Marinomonas mediterranea MMB-1: one gene and its partner. The protein of the gene in region 2 interacts with the protein of the main gene of each other region in a pairwise test. Links are inferred from orthologs where the notes say so. Each region holds a gene or a part of one and is shown on either strand. Other genes may lie near its edges. The genes, in order: gyrA and gyrB.

Region 1 (6,853 bases), 1.6 Mb from region 2 along the record:
CCAACGCAATATCCAACGCTTTTGGCACTCTCGACTTTATAGTGACAGGCAAACAATCTGCAGCAGCAGTCTCGACCGTCGCTCCCATTGAGCTCAATATTGCCAACAATGATGAAATAGGACGATTTAAAAGTACCTCATCCGCCGTCACGGAGACTTCAAACTCCTGTCCAGCCAAAACCGGAAGCAAAAGATACAAACTGGTGAGAGATGAATGCACATTAATCGGTGCAATTGGCGCCTTAAGCCCCTTCAACCCCACACCGTGAACTCTCACCTGATTCAATCCAATATCATCAATTACCACACCCATATCACGCAGTGCCTGAACCGTCACTTTAACGTTCCCAGTGAGATCCAGATTATCTATCGTACTCACTCCACAACTAAGGGCGGCGAGTATAACCACTCTATGTGACAAAGATTTGTCACCCGTCAAAGAAACCGCACCTTTCACTGCATTAACAGAAGATAAGGAAATAGAGACGGGTTTAACTTCTGACTGACCTCCCAAGGTACGCTGTTCAAGTAACCTCAAGAAGTGATCTCTTGCAGACTTAGCGCGAGAGAAAACACCAAACATACTCGCCCCATCGCCTTCTACTATGACTTGCCTCATAAAAGACAACCGATCAGTAAAAAGGTCGAGCGTTGCTAACGTCGCTTCTTTGTTAGCCAAAAATACATCACGCCACATAACCGGATCACTCGATGCAATCCGAGTAAAATCACGAAAACCGCCCGCCGCAAATTTAAAGACATCTTGGCTTTTTTCACTGTTCGCAAGCGTATCAACCAAAGTATATGCCAATAAATGAGGTAAATGACTGGATGACGCCAACACATGGTCGTGATGCTCAACATCCATGCCCACGACATCTGAGCCAACCGCTTCCCATAACTTATAAAGCCTGTCCAATAGAACGGGGTCGCTCTCTGGTAACGGAGTTACAATGGCCATATGACGTTCAAATAGATGAGGATTGGCCGCCAATACACCACTTTTCTCGGCACCGGCAATCGGGTGACCAGGGATAAAATTAGCGGGAGCATAACCAAATACCTTTTTAGCCGCCTCAACGACACTCCCTTTCGTTGAGCCTACGTCCGTAATCAAGGTGTCCGGACGAATAAAAGCATGTATTTCTTTTAACACGGAGGCCATTGCGCGCACTGGCGTCGCCAATACAATCACATCCATTTGGGCAATGGTTTCTTGATCCAACTGCGCAGCATAATCAATAACGCCCGTTGAAATACCAAGCGTCAACTCTGCGTCTCTTCTGTCAGCGCCAAACAGGGTAGCCACACCCTTATTTTTAAGCGCCTTCGCAAAAGAGCCACCGATCATACCTAAACCGATAATTAATACATTTCCAAAATGCTCAGACACTTTCTCGTCTTGCATGCAACAACCTATTTTAAATTGAGGCAGCCAAAGCATTTTCTATTGCATCAACCACCAATAACGTCTTTTTTTACAATACCGCGACCGGGTATGAACCAAGCACTTTCACTTCCGAAGCACGCTCTCGAAGCTCACTTATTACCGCTTTACAAGACGCGTCCGAATAATGCCCTACGCAATCGATATAAAAAATATACCCCCATTTGCTGATCAATGAAGGGCGAGTTTCTAGCCGCGTCATATCGACACGATGACGCTCAAACGCTTCCAATAAACGATACAATGCGCCCGGCTCATTTTTAGCACTGATTAGCAAAGAGGTTTTATCGCTGCCACTCGCTGGCACATCTTGATTCCCAATAATCAAGAATCGAGTCGTATTCTCAGGGTGATCCTCGATATTAGAAGATTCTTTCTGCAACCCATATAGCTCACATGCTATTTCACCCGCAATCGCAGCAACAGCCTTGCCGTTACGCCCAGCCTCTGAAACAAGACGAGCAGCCTCTGCATTAGAACTCACAGAAACACGCTCCACGTGAGGCCAATAGCGATCCAACCACGCTCGACACTGAGCCAAAGCCTGCTGATGAGAATAAATGTGCGTAACATCTTCCGCGTTAATATTAGGACTAATCAACAAGTGATGATGAATACGCTCCTCAACCTCACCGCAAATTTTCAGGTGCGATGAACGAAAACTATCCAACGTGTGATTTACAACACCTTCCGTAGAATTCTCTACAGGCACAACACCGTAGTTTGCCGCGCCAGACTCAACTTCACGAAACACCTCATCAATAGCAGCCATAGGAGCACTTACGATAGATTTACCAAAGTGCTTATGAGCAGCTTGCTGAGTAAATGTCCCTTCAGGCCCTAAAAATGCAATACGCATAGGCTTTTCTAACGCCAAACAAGAAGACATAATTTGGCGAAATACTTTCGCCATTTCTTCGTTCCCCAGCGGACCCTCGTTGCGCTCCATAACGCGCCGCAGAACCTGCGCTTCACGCTCGGGGCGATAAAAGACAACGCCCTCTTCACCTTGCTCTGCAACCTTAACATCAGCAACTTTTTGCGCGCACAACGCTCTTTCATTGATAAGTTGCTGAATTTTCTGATCTATCTCATCAATTCGGTCTCTCAGACCAGGAAGCGTATCTGGCAACATCTTTTTATCAAGCATGCTTAAGCTCCGTAACGAGACTCAAAATCTCGCATAAATTCAATAAGCGCCTCAACACCTTCGACAGGCATTGCATTATAAATACTCGCTCGCATACCACCTACAGAACGATGTCCAGCCAATGTCCTCAAACCCGCCGCCTCAGACTCCGCCAAGAACGTCTGCTCAAGAGATTCATCCGCTAACACAAACGGCACATTCATACGTGAGCGATAGGCTACATCGATGGGGTTGCTATACAACTTACTACCATCAATCGCTTTATAAAGGCGTGCCGCTTTTTGCTCATTCACTTTCTCAATAGCTTCTACGCCACCCAACGCTTCCAACCACTCAAACACGAGATCAGCAAGATAAATCGCGAATGTTGGCGGCGTATTTATCATAGAGTTATTTTTGGCAAGGTTTGCAAACGACCAAGTAGAAGGAAGGGCCTCGTTATCAGAACGCTCCAATAGATCTTTGCGGACAATACAGATAACAACCCCTGCCGGCCCTACATTTTTCTGAGCACCCGCGTAAATCATGCCATATTTACTGACATCGATAGAACGAGACAAAATGGTAGATGAAAGGTCTGCAATTATAGGCAAATCCGTTTCAGGCAGATCATCAAATTCAAGACCACCTATCGTTTCATTCGGCGTAATATGAAGGTACGCGGCATTAGGGTCTAGATTGAGCTCCTCCCAACTAGGTACCGTCGTATAATTTTGTTCTTTAGTAGAGCCAGAGACGATGACATCTGCATACTTCTTCGCTTCTTTAATCGCCTTAGCAGACCAAGCACCAGTATCCAAATAACAAACGGTTTTATGATCTGTCACAAAGTTTGCCGGAATTTGTGCAAACAGAGTAGAAGCGCCACCCTGCACAAACAGAATTTCATAATTATCTGGAATATCGAGCAGACGAGTTAAACGTGCTTTGGCGGATTCCAAAATGGAAGTAAATTCACTACTTCTGTGACTCATTTCCATCACAGAAACACCTGCTCCGTGCCAATTTAACAACTCTGCTTGCGCCTTTTTCAATACAGCTTCCGGCAGCGCTGCAGGACCAGAACAAAAATTAAAAGAACGACTCATTCCGCCAATATCCCCATCATCTCACTTACTTAATAAAATCATCCGCCATCACTCAACAAGCAACATCGAACTAAGTAACACTTTTCCAATATCCAACATAAAAGAGGCGCACAATGTGCGCCATCTTTATTTACTCTTCGCCTTCACTGTCGGGCGCTTCGTCCGTTTTTTCAGCCTCTGGTGCATCAGGCGTTGTAGCCTGTTCCTCACCCCGCTCTTCAGACTCAGCATCTTCGCCAGCATCGTCATCTTCATCGACAACACGCTCAACACCAACAAGATGCTCATCATTCATCAATCGAATCAAAGTCACACCCTGAGTATTTCGACCTTGGCAAGAAACCTCAGACGCTCTCGTACGAACAAGAGTCCCCTGATCAGAAATCAGCATGATTTCATCTGTATCCTCGACCTGCGTCGCCCCAACAACTGGACCATTACGCTCGGAAACCTGAATACCAATGACACCTTGTCCACCTCGACCATACACTGGAAAGTCTTCGGTCAATGTACGCTTACCAAACCCATTCTCACAAGCGAATAGAACAGAACAACCTTCTTGCGGAACGATAAGTGAAACCACCTTATACTCATCCGCTAAACGGATACCACGAACACCGGCCGCAGTACGACCCATTGCCCTAACATCACTCTCCTTAAATCGGATCGTTTTGCCGGAACTGGACACAAGCATAATGTCATTTTCGCCTGACGTTTGCGCCACACCCACAAGCTCATCATTCTCATCGAGACTTAAAGCGATCAAGCCTGTTGAACGTGGGCGAGCAAAGTACTCAACAGCAGTCTTCTTCACAGTACCATTCGCTGTCGCCATGAAAATATACGAATCTTCCATTTCATCGTTAAGCGGAAGCAAAGCAGAGATATGCTCCCCTTCTGCTAATGGCAACAAGTTTACAATCGGACGACCTTTAGCAGTACGGCTCGCTACAGGAATCTCAAACACGCGCAGCCAATAGACTTTACCAAAGTTACTGAACAACATAACCGTATCATGGCTACTAGTGACCAAAAGGTGACTAATATGATCTTCGTCTTTCATGGTTGCAGAGGACTTTCCTCGTCCGCCGCGACGCTGAGCCTTGTACTCTTCAAGTGGCTGAGACTTCGCATAACCTGTATCCGAAATAGTCACAACCATTGGCGCTTCATCAATAAGATCTGCAATGGTTAGGTCTTGACGAGAAGTGAGAATTTCAGTCAAGCGCTCGTCACCAAACTGGTCTCGAACAGCCTCCAACTCCTCACAAATAACTTCCATCAAGCGCGTTGGATTACCTAATATTTCCAATAACTCAGCGATAACAGCAATGAGATCTTTGTACTCAGAAAGTAACTTCTCATGCTCCAATCCAGTTAGACGGTGTAAACGTAGGTCCAGTATAGCTTGCGCCTGATCAGGAGATAGGCGATACGCGCCATTATTAAAGCCAAACTGAGGATCTAAGTCATCAGGGCGACAAGCATCTGCGCCAGCCCTTTCCAACATAGCCATCACGTCACCTGGCTGCCACGATTCAGCGATCAACTTCTCACGCGCCTCTGCAGAAGACGGTGAAGTACGAATCAGCTCAATTACGCGATCAATATTAGCAAGCGCAACGGCTAAACCTTCGAGTATATGACCACGCTCACGCGCTTTACGAAGCTCAAAGATAGTACGTCGAGTTACTACTTCGCGACGGTGGCGTACAAAGCACTCAAGGATTTGCTTAAGATTAAGCAACTCAGGACGCCCATCAACCAAGGCAACCATGTTAATACCAAACACAGACTGCAACTGAGTTTGGGTAAAGATATTGTTCACAACGACATCAGGGTTTTCACCGCGACGAAGCTCGATCACAATACGCATACCGTCTTTGTCAGACTCGTCACGCAGTTCACTGATGCCTTCAAGCTTTTTCTCTTTTACAAGCTCAGCGATTTTTTCAATAACTTTTGCTTTGTTCAGCTGATATGGAATCTCAGTAAAGACAATCGCCTGTCGGTTGCCTTTTTCCATATCTTCAACATGATGACGAGCACGCATATAGATGCGACCACGCCCTGTTTTATAAGCTTCAACAATACCTGCGCGACCATTAATGAACGCACCTGTAGGGAAATCAGGACCAGGAATAAACTCCATCAGCTCATCGATCTCAATCTCAGGACGATCGATCAAAGCCAAACAACCATTAATAACTTCAGTAAGGTTATGAGGAGGGATATTGGTCGCCATACCCACAGCGATACCAGCAGAACCGTTTACCAATAAGCCAGGGATTCGTGCAGGAAGCACCTCCGGCATGGTTTCCGATTCATCATAGTTAGGAACAAAGTCAACGGTCTCTTTCTCTAAATCCATCAATAAGTGATGAGAGATTTTGTCCATTCTTATTTCGGTATAACGCATTGCTGCAGCGCTATCACCATCGACAGAACCGAAGTTACCCTGACCATCTACTAAGGTGTAACGCATTGAGAAAGGCTGGGCCATACGGACAATTGTCTCGTAAACCGCGGAATCACCATGCGGGTGATATTTACCTATTACGTCACCAACAATACGAGCAGACTTTTTGTAGGGTTTATTCCAATCATTTTTTAATTCGTTCATCGCATACAAAACACGGCGATGCACTGGTTTCAAACCATCACGCACGTCGGGGAGAGCTCGCCCAACGATAACACTCATTGCGTAATCAAGGTACGAACCTTTTAATTCGTTTTCTATACTGACAGGAATGATTTCTTTGGCTAATTCACCCATAGGTACAACCGATCCTTATGCCTGAAGTCGAAATGACTTCCTACTATCTTTTTATAAGCGCGAAATTATATCACAACCATTTGTGGAACACCCATATTTTGCCAACACGTTTCGTCGGCACACAACAAAATCAGCTCTAATTGACGCAAACTATGACTAAACCGTGACAAGCCTTTGTTTTTTTGTAGTCATTGCATCCTAAGTCGTTATAATGCCGAAAGTTAATAAGAAATTTTTTTCATCTGTAAGCACCTCTCAAGCGTAAAAAGCCTACAGAGCCGTTAGATTTTATGCAGGATATAACAATGACTGAACACCACACATCAAGCCTGAACGTTGACCAAGAAGAGATTGCCAAGTTTGAAGCGCTCGCAAGCAAATGGTGGGACAAG
Region 2 (6,727 bases):
TAAACATTGATAATATCCAGCGAATTGTTGCTGAGTATTATAAGATAAAGATCAGCGATCTTTTGTCGAAACGTCGCAGCCGCTCTGTCGCAAGACCGCGCCAGGTTGCTATGTCACTCGCAAAAGAACTTACGAACCACAGTTTACCGGAAATCGGTGACGCGTTTGGCGGTCGTGATCATACGACGGCATTGCATGCGATTCGTAAGATAAAAGAGTTACAAGATACGGATTCTGATATCCGAGAAGACTACAAACAATTGATGCGAATTTTGACCACCTGATCGGTCTAAGACTTTAAGTTAACGAGGAAAATATGAAATTTTCAGTCGTCCGTGAGACGCTTCTAAAGCCATTACAATTAGTTGCAGGCGTCGTTGAACGTAAACAGACTATGCCAGTATTAGCAAACGTACTGGTTGAGGTTAAAGACCAGGTATTAACGCTAACAGGTTCTGATTTAGAAGTTGAATTAGTCGGTCAGGTACCACTTGATGATTGCCAAGAAGGTCGAATTACCGTTCCAGCTCGTAAGCTGGTGGACATTTGTAAAAGCTTACCAGACAGCGCCGTGATTGAGTTTTCACTTGATGAGCAAAAAGCCATCATTCGCTCAGGTCGCTCACGTTTTAGTTTGTCTACTTTGCCTGCCGATGAGTTCCCTAATATTCAAGACATGCAGGGTGATTTAACGGTTAATGTGGCTCAGTCCAGTGTTCGACGTCTAATCGATCGCACTGGTTTTGCGATGGCAAACCAAGATGTACGTTACTACTTGAATGGCATGTTGTTTGAAGTGGCCGATGGTCAATTGCGTGTTGTTGCGACTGATGGACACCGTTTGGCAACCGCCATTGAAGATGCGCAAGTCAGCGGCGATTTAACGCAAGTTATTGTACCTCGTAAAGGCGTTCTGGAATTAAACCGCTTGTTGAGCGATACAGATGAGCTGGTTGAACTGAAAATAGGTTCTAATCACGTTCGAGCAACGATTGATGACTATACCTTCACGTCGAAATTGGTCGACGGCAAGTTCCCTGATTACCATCGTGTTATCCCTCGCAATAATGAAAAAATGGTCATTGCTGATCGCCAAGAGTTGCGTCAGGTTTTCTTACGCGCGTCGATTCTTTCTAACGAAAAATACCGCGGTGTTCGTTTGATCTTATCTAATGGCATGCTTCAGGTATTCGCGAACAACCCTGAGCAGGAAGAAGCGGAAGAGTCCGTATTGGTTCAATATCAGGGCGATGGTATGGAAGTTGGCTTCAACGTTGGTTATTTACTTGATGTGCTTGGCGTTGTTGATGCTCAAGAAGTTCGTATCGCGATGAACGATTCCAACAGCAGTGCTCTCATCGAAGAAGCGCAAAGTCACGCAGCACAATACGTCGTGATGCCGATGCGTCTCTAACTTTTTGACATAAAAGGCGTGGTCTAAACACACCACGCCTTTTAACATAGCCTTTCCTATATGCCACTGGCACGTCTAGATATCGCAAAACTGCGAAACCTCACAAAAATTCAGTTTGAGCCTTCCCATCAGGTCAATGTTATTGTCGGTGAAAATGGCAGTGGCAAAACATCAGTGTTAGAAGCCATTCACTTGCTCTCCTACGGGCGTTCTTTTCGAAGTCATAAACACAAAACCTATATTCAGCATGATCAGGCAGAATGCATTGTATTCGCACAACTTAAAGCGAGCACCAGTGTCTTTCCTATCGGCCTTAAACGTGCTCGCGATGGGGCGATAGACGTGCGTGTTCAAGGTGAGAAGGTCCACTCTATTGTCGAGCTTGCTGAGCGCCTCCCAGTTCAATTGATTAACCCCGATGCGTTTCGATTATTAGAAGGCTCGCCTAAGATTCGACGTCAGTTTGTCGATTGGGGAGCCTTTCACTTTGATGTTCAATTCATGCCAGCATGGAGAGATTGGCAAAAAGCATTAAAACAGCGGAATAGCTTGCTTAAACGTGGTAAAATTTCACCTAATTTACTGGCTGCTTTTGACCAAGAGCTGATCAGACTTGGTGGAACCGTCAATGAGGTCCGTCAAGCCTATGTAAAGCATTTAATTCCATACTTTAAAACCGTATTAAATGCGCTGTCCGATGAGCTCGATGTCTCTTTAAATTTTACCCAAGGGTGGGATGCTCAAAAGACACTCGCAGAAGCGCTTGAGTCTGGAGTAAATCGCGATATTGAGCTTGGTTACACACATTCAGGGCCGCAAAGAGCGGACTTGCGAGTAAAAACCAAAGCGGGTGATGCACTAGACACGCTTTCCCGTGGTCAGCAAAAGCTGGTGGTGTCCGCACTGAAAATAGCGCAAGGACAAGTGTTGACTGATATGGGTCGGCCCTTGGTGTTTTTAGTGGATGACTTACCAGCCGAATTAGATGCCAACCATCGTCAAAAATTATGTCGATTGTTAGAATCGCTTAACAGCCAAATATTTATAACCAGTGTTGGATCAGACAGTTTGGATTTTGTCTGGTCTGATGCGACAGATGTTCGTCACTTTGCTATGCGTAATGGCGAGTTGCAGAGGGTTGCAGGAGACTTAAATGAGTGAAAACAATTACGATTCGTCCAGTATAAAGGTGCTCAAGGGGCTCGATGCCGTCCGTAAACGTCCCGGTATGTATATCGGTGATACGGACGACGGAACAGGTCTGCACCACATGGTGTTTGAAGTCGTCGATAACTCGATTGACGAAGCCTTAGCAGGCCACTGTGACACGATCACAGTCACCATTCACCCAGACGAGTCTGTGTCTGTTTCGGATAACGGCCGTGGTATTCCGGTAGACATGCACGAAGAAGAAGGTGTCTCTGCTGCCGAAGTGATCATGACGGTATTGCACGCTGGTGGTAAGTTTGATGACAACTCGTACAAAGTATCTGGTGGTCTTCATGGCGTGGGGGTTTCGGTTGTAAACGCCCTATCAGAAAGTCTGACGTTGACCATTCGTAAAGACGGCAAAATCTATGAGCAGAATTATGTTCATGGTGTTCCGCAAGCACCATTAGCCATCATAGGTGACACGGATGGCGCCGGAACATCGGTTCACTTTAAGCCTTCTGCAGATACTTTTAGCAACATTTTATTTATCTACGATATCCTTGCGAAGCGTTTACGTGAATTGTCTTTCTTGAACTCTGGTGTGGCGATTCACTTAAAAGATGAGCGCAGTGGTAAGGAAGAATTCTTCAATTACGAAGGCGGTTTACGTTCTTTCGTAGAACATTTGAATACTAACAAGACGCCGATTAATGACATTTTCCACTTTATTTGTCAGCGCGACGACCTAGAAGACGGTATCGCTGTGGAAGTGGCATTGCAGTGGAACGAAGGTTTTCAGGAAAACATCTACTGTTACACCAACAACATTCCGCAACGAGACGGCGGCACTCACTTAGCTGGTTTCCGTGGTGCTTTGACGCGTACGCTTAATAATTTCATTGAGTCAGAAGGCTTGGCGAAGAAACAAAAAGTGGCAACAACGGGTGATGACTCCCGTGAAGGTTTGACTGCCATTGTGTCGGTGAAAGTACCCGATCCTAAGTTCTCTTCTCAAACTAAAGATAAACTGGTGTCTTCTGAAGTAAAAACGGCAGTTGAACAAGAAATGGCGAAACGTTTCGCTGAATACCTGCTTGAAAAGCCAAATGAAGCCAAAATCATCGTTAACAAGATGATTGATGCTGCCCGCGCCCGTGAAGCGGCTCGTCGTGCACGTGATATGACGCGACGTAAAGGCGCATTGGACATTGCAGGCTTACCGGGTAAATTGGCAGACTGTCAGGAAAAAGACCCAGCACTTTCTGAAATCTACCTAGTGGAGGGTGACTCTGCAGGTGGTTCTGCAAAACAAGGCCGTGACCGTCGTACTCAGGCTATCCTGCCTTTGAAAGGTAAGATACTGAACGTTGAGAAAGCCCGTTTTGATAAAATGCTGTCATCGGCTGAAGTTGGCACGCTGATTACTGCATTGGGTTGTGGTATCGGTCGTGACGAGTTTAATCCTGATAAATTACGTTATCACAGCATTGTTATCATGACCGATGCCGACGTCGATGGTTCTCACATTCGTACTCTTTTATTGACGTTCTTCTTCCGTCAAATGCCGGAAATTATAGAACGCGGGCACATCTTTATCGCTCAACCGCCTTTGTATAAAGTGACGCGTCGTAAGAACGAACTGTATATTAAAGACGAGCATGCACTTGAGCAGCATCTAATCGAAGTGGCTCTAGACGGCGCCGCATTGTACGTAAATGAAGGAGCGCCTGGCATTCAAGGTAGTGCGTTAGCGAAGCTGATTCGTGACTACATTGCAATTCAAGAAGACATTGAGCGTATGGCTCGTGTGTACCCACAAGATGTCATGAGCAAGCTTCTGTATGTTGCACCGCTTCGTTCTGAATCATTAACGGACGAAACAGAGGTCGCTGAATGGGTAGAACTACTTCGTCAGCAAATGCCAATGGATACCCGTACGGGCTTCCAGTTCGACTTCTCTGTAGAGAAAGACGAAGAGCGTAATGTCTACTTACCTGTTGTCGACATCATGTCGCATGGCGTAAACAACCGTTACCGCTTCGAAGCAACCTTCTTCTCATCGCCAGAGTACGCTCGCATTGTCGAGCTGTCAGAGACGGTGAAAGAGTTGTTCAGCGAAGAGTCTTACATCCAACGTGGTGAACGCACACAGATCGTAACCGACATTGACGTGATGAAAACATGGTTGATGAAAGAAGCGAAACGTGGAATGGACGTACAGCGTTACAAAGGATTGGGAGAGATGAACCCTGATCAACTTTGGGAAACGACCATGGACCCTGATTCTCGTCGTATGCTTCGTGTGACCATTGATGACGCGGTTGCAGCCGATCAAATGTTTACCACACTGATGGGCGACGAAGTTGAACCACGTCGTAACTTCATACAAGACAATGCATTGTCTGTAGCGAATTTGGACGTTTAATTAATCGTTAGTTTCGCGTAAGAATATAAAAAGCCCGATTTAGTTTTCTAAATCGGGCTTTTTTACTTTTTGCATGCGGCTCAATGTAGGGGAAACGATGAGCCGCAAGTTTTGACGCTATGTCGTTGCTTAAAGCGCTGCTTTAATGCTGTCTTGAATCGGTGTAGAAGGACGGCCGATTAGTGTTTCTAGGTCCTTGCTGTCGCTGTATAGCGCACCATTGGATGTACCCACATCTGAGTCCGCTAGAACAGCGGCGAACCCTTCTGGAAGACCTACACCGACAAGTACTTTTGTGTATTCTTCTGCTGGAAGATCTTGGTAAATTACTGTTTTACCAGATAGCTCGCTAACGTATTGAGCGTATTCTGTTAGCGTGTAAGCGGTAGAACCTGCCAATTCGTAAGTTTTACCTGCGTGACCTTCCGTTGAAACGGCTACCGCTGCTGCTTCTGCGTAGTCAGCACGTGTTGCAGAGGCGAATTTACCGTCTTTTGCACTACCTAATACAGCACCGTGTTCCAATGCTAAGCCTAGGTTTTCAGTGTAGTTTTCGTTGTACCAGCTGTTACGTAGGAGTACGTGAGGAACGCCAGACTCCGTCAAGGCTTTTTCAGTACCAACGTGCTCTTGTGCCAAGATCATTGGAGACTCAGTTGCGTTTAGTAGGCTGGTGTATGCGATGAGCTCAACGCCCGCTTCTTTTGCTGCGTTGATGACGTTCTGGTGCTGTGGAAGACGTTGACCCACTTCGCTAGAAGAAACCAAAACAACGCGTTTTACGCCTTCTAGTGCTGTCGTCAATGTTGCTGGATCTGAGTAGTCTGCTTTGCGTACTACAACGCCTTGGTCAGCCAGGTCTGCCGCTTTTTCTGGTGAACGAACGCCGGCAACGATGTCGCTTGCTGGTGTGCCGCGTGCTACTAAGCTCTCGATGACTAATTTACCTAATTTGCCTGTTGCGCCTGTTACTAAAATCATAATGTTGACTCCTAAGTTAGATTCTTTATGAAATGTTATTTTCTGTGAGAAAGTAGTTGGTTAATTCGATAAAACTAATTTAGACTATAAACTAACTAAAAGTAAGTACGTACAAAAAGGTAAGTATGAAAAAAATTGTGCAAATATATGGTAAACCGATGGACATCGATTCTGAGAAGATGTTTGCCGAATACGATCGAGGTGACGTTCTGTCCAGTAACTGTCCTTCTAGAGAGATTATGAAGCACATAACCAGCCGTTGGGGCATTATGGTTTTTGTGGTTCTGCGGGATCGAGAGAAGCACCGTTTCAGTCATTTGCGTCGACGTATTGAAGGCGTCAGTGAGAAGATGCTGGCACAAACGTTAAAACAACTCGAAGGCGATGGTCTGGTTGAACGTATTGTTTACCCTGTGGTACCGCCGCATGTTGAGTATCAATTGACGGAGTTAGGGCACGAGGCCTGTAAAAAGGTGCTTGAATTGGTTTGTTGGATCGAAGGCAATACCATCGACATCATGGAGCAGAAATTAGGGGCAGGATAGTTGGCATTTGCTTTAAAGTCTGCACCTAAATAGTGGGTTAATATTTTAGAAAATTAAGTATTTGTTTTTAAAGCTCACTACTTCTTTTTGTACGATCTCCGTGATTAAATGCGCATTGTTTGGAAGAGCATTCGTTTCTTCTTTTCTCCCTTATGCTTATTTAGCAATGCCTTTGAGATCATAGAAATGCGTATATTTGAATGGAAACGC

Evidence for each region.
Region 1: the proteins of gyrB (region 2) and gyrA interact in binary tests that used the Escherichia coli proteins (3 or more experiments, as listed by UniProt). The link is inferred for Marinomonas mediterranea MMB-1 from one-to-one orthologs.

The regions. Positions count from the first base shown.
Region 1 is NC_015276.1:1,633,814-1,640,666, reverse strand. Bases 3,616-6,853 are described here. They hold gyrA (DNA gyrase subunit A), read right to left. Parts: upstream 6,462-6,853; coding sequence 3,816-6,461; downstream 3,616-3,815. Other genes in these bases: ubiG (bifunctional 2-polyprenyl-6-hydroxyphenol methylase/3-demethylubiquinol 3-O-methyltransferase UbiG), read left to right, coding at 6,767-6,853; serC (3-phosphoserine/phosphohydroxythreonine transaminase), read right to left, coding at 3,616-3,685. Also shown: MARME_RS07365 (prephenate dehydrogenase/arogenate dehydrogenase family protein), read right to left, coding at 1-1,408; pheA (prephenate dehydratase), read right to left, coding at 1,479-2,597; more of serC, read right to left, coding at 2,600-3,615. UniProt on the Escherichia coli protein: A type II topoisomerase that negatively supercoils closed circular double-stranded (ds) DNA in an ATP-dependent manner to maintain chromosomes in an underwound state.
Region 2 is NC_015276.1:1,320-8,046, forward strand. The notes cover bases 2,168-5,279. They hold gyrB (DNA topoisomerase (ATP-hydrolyzing) subunit B), read left to right. Parts: upstream 2,168-2,567; coding sequence 2,568-4,991; downstream 4,992-5,279. Other genes in these bases: recF (DNA replication/repair protein RecF), read left to right, coding at 2,168-2,575; MARME_RS00030 (SDR family oxidoreductase), read right to left, coding at 5,121-5,279. Also shown: chromosomal replication initiator protein DnaA, read left to right, coding at 1-284; dnaN (DNA polymerase III subunit beta), read left to right, coding at 317-1,414; more of recF, read left to right, coding at 1,475-2,167; more of MARME_RS00030, read right to left, coding at 5,280-5,972; MARME_RS00035 (winged helix-turn-helix transcriptional regulator), read left to right, coding at 6,098-6,517; MARME_RS00040 (MFS transporter), read left to right, coding at 6,704-6,727. UniProt on the Escherichia coli protein: DNA gyrase negatively supercoils closed circular double-stranded DNA in an ATP-dependent manner to maintain chromosomes in an underwound state.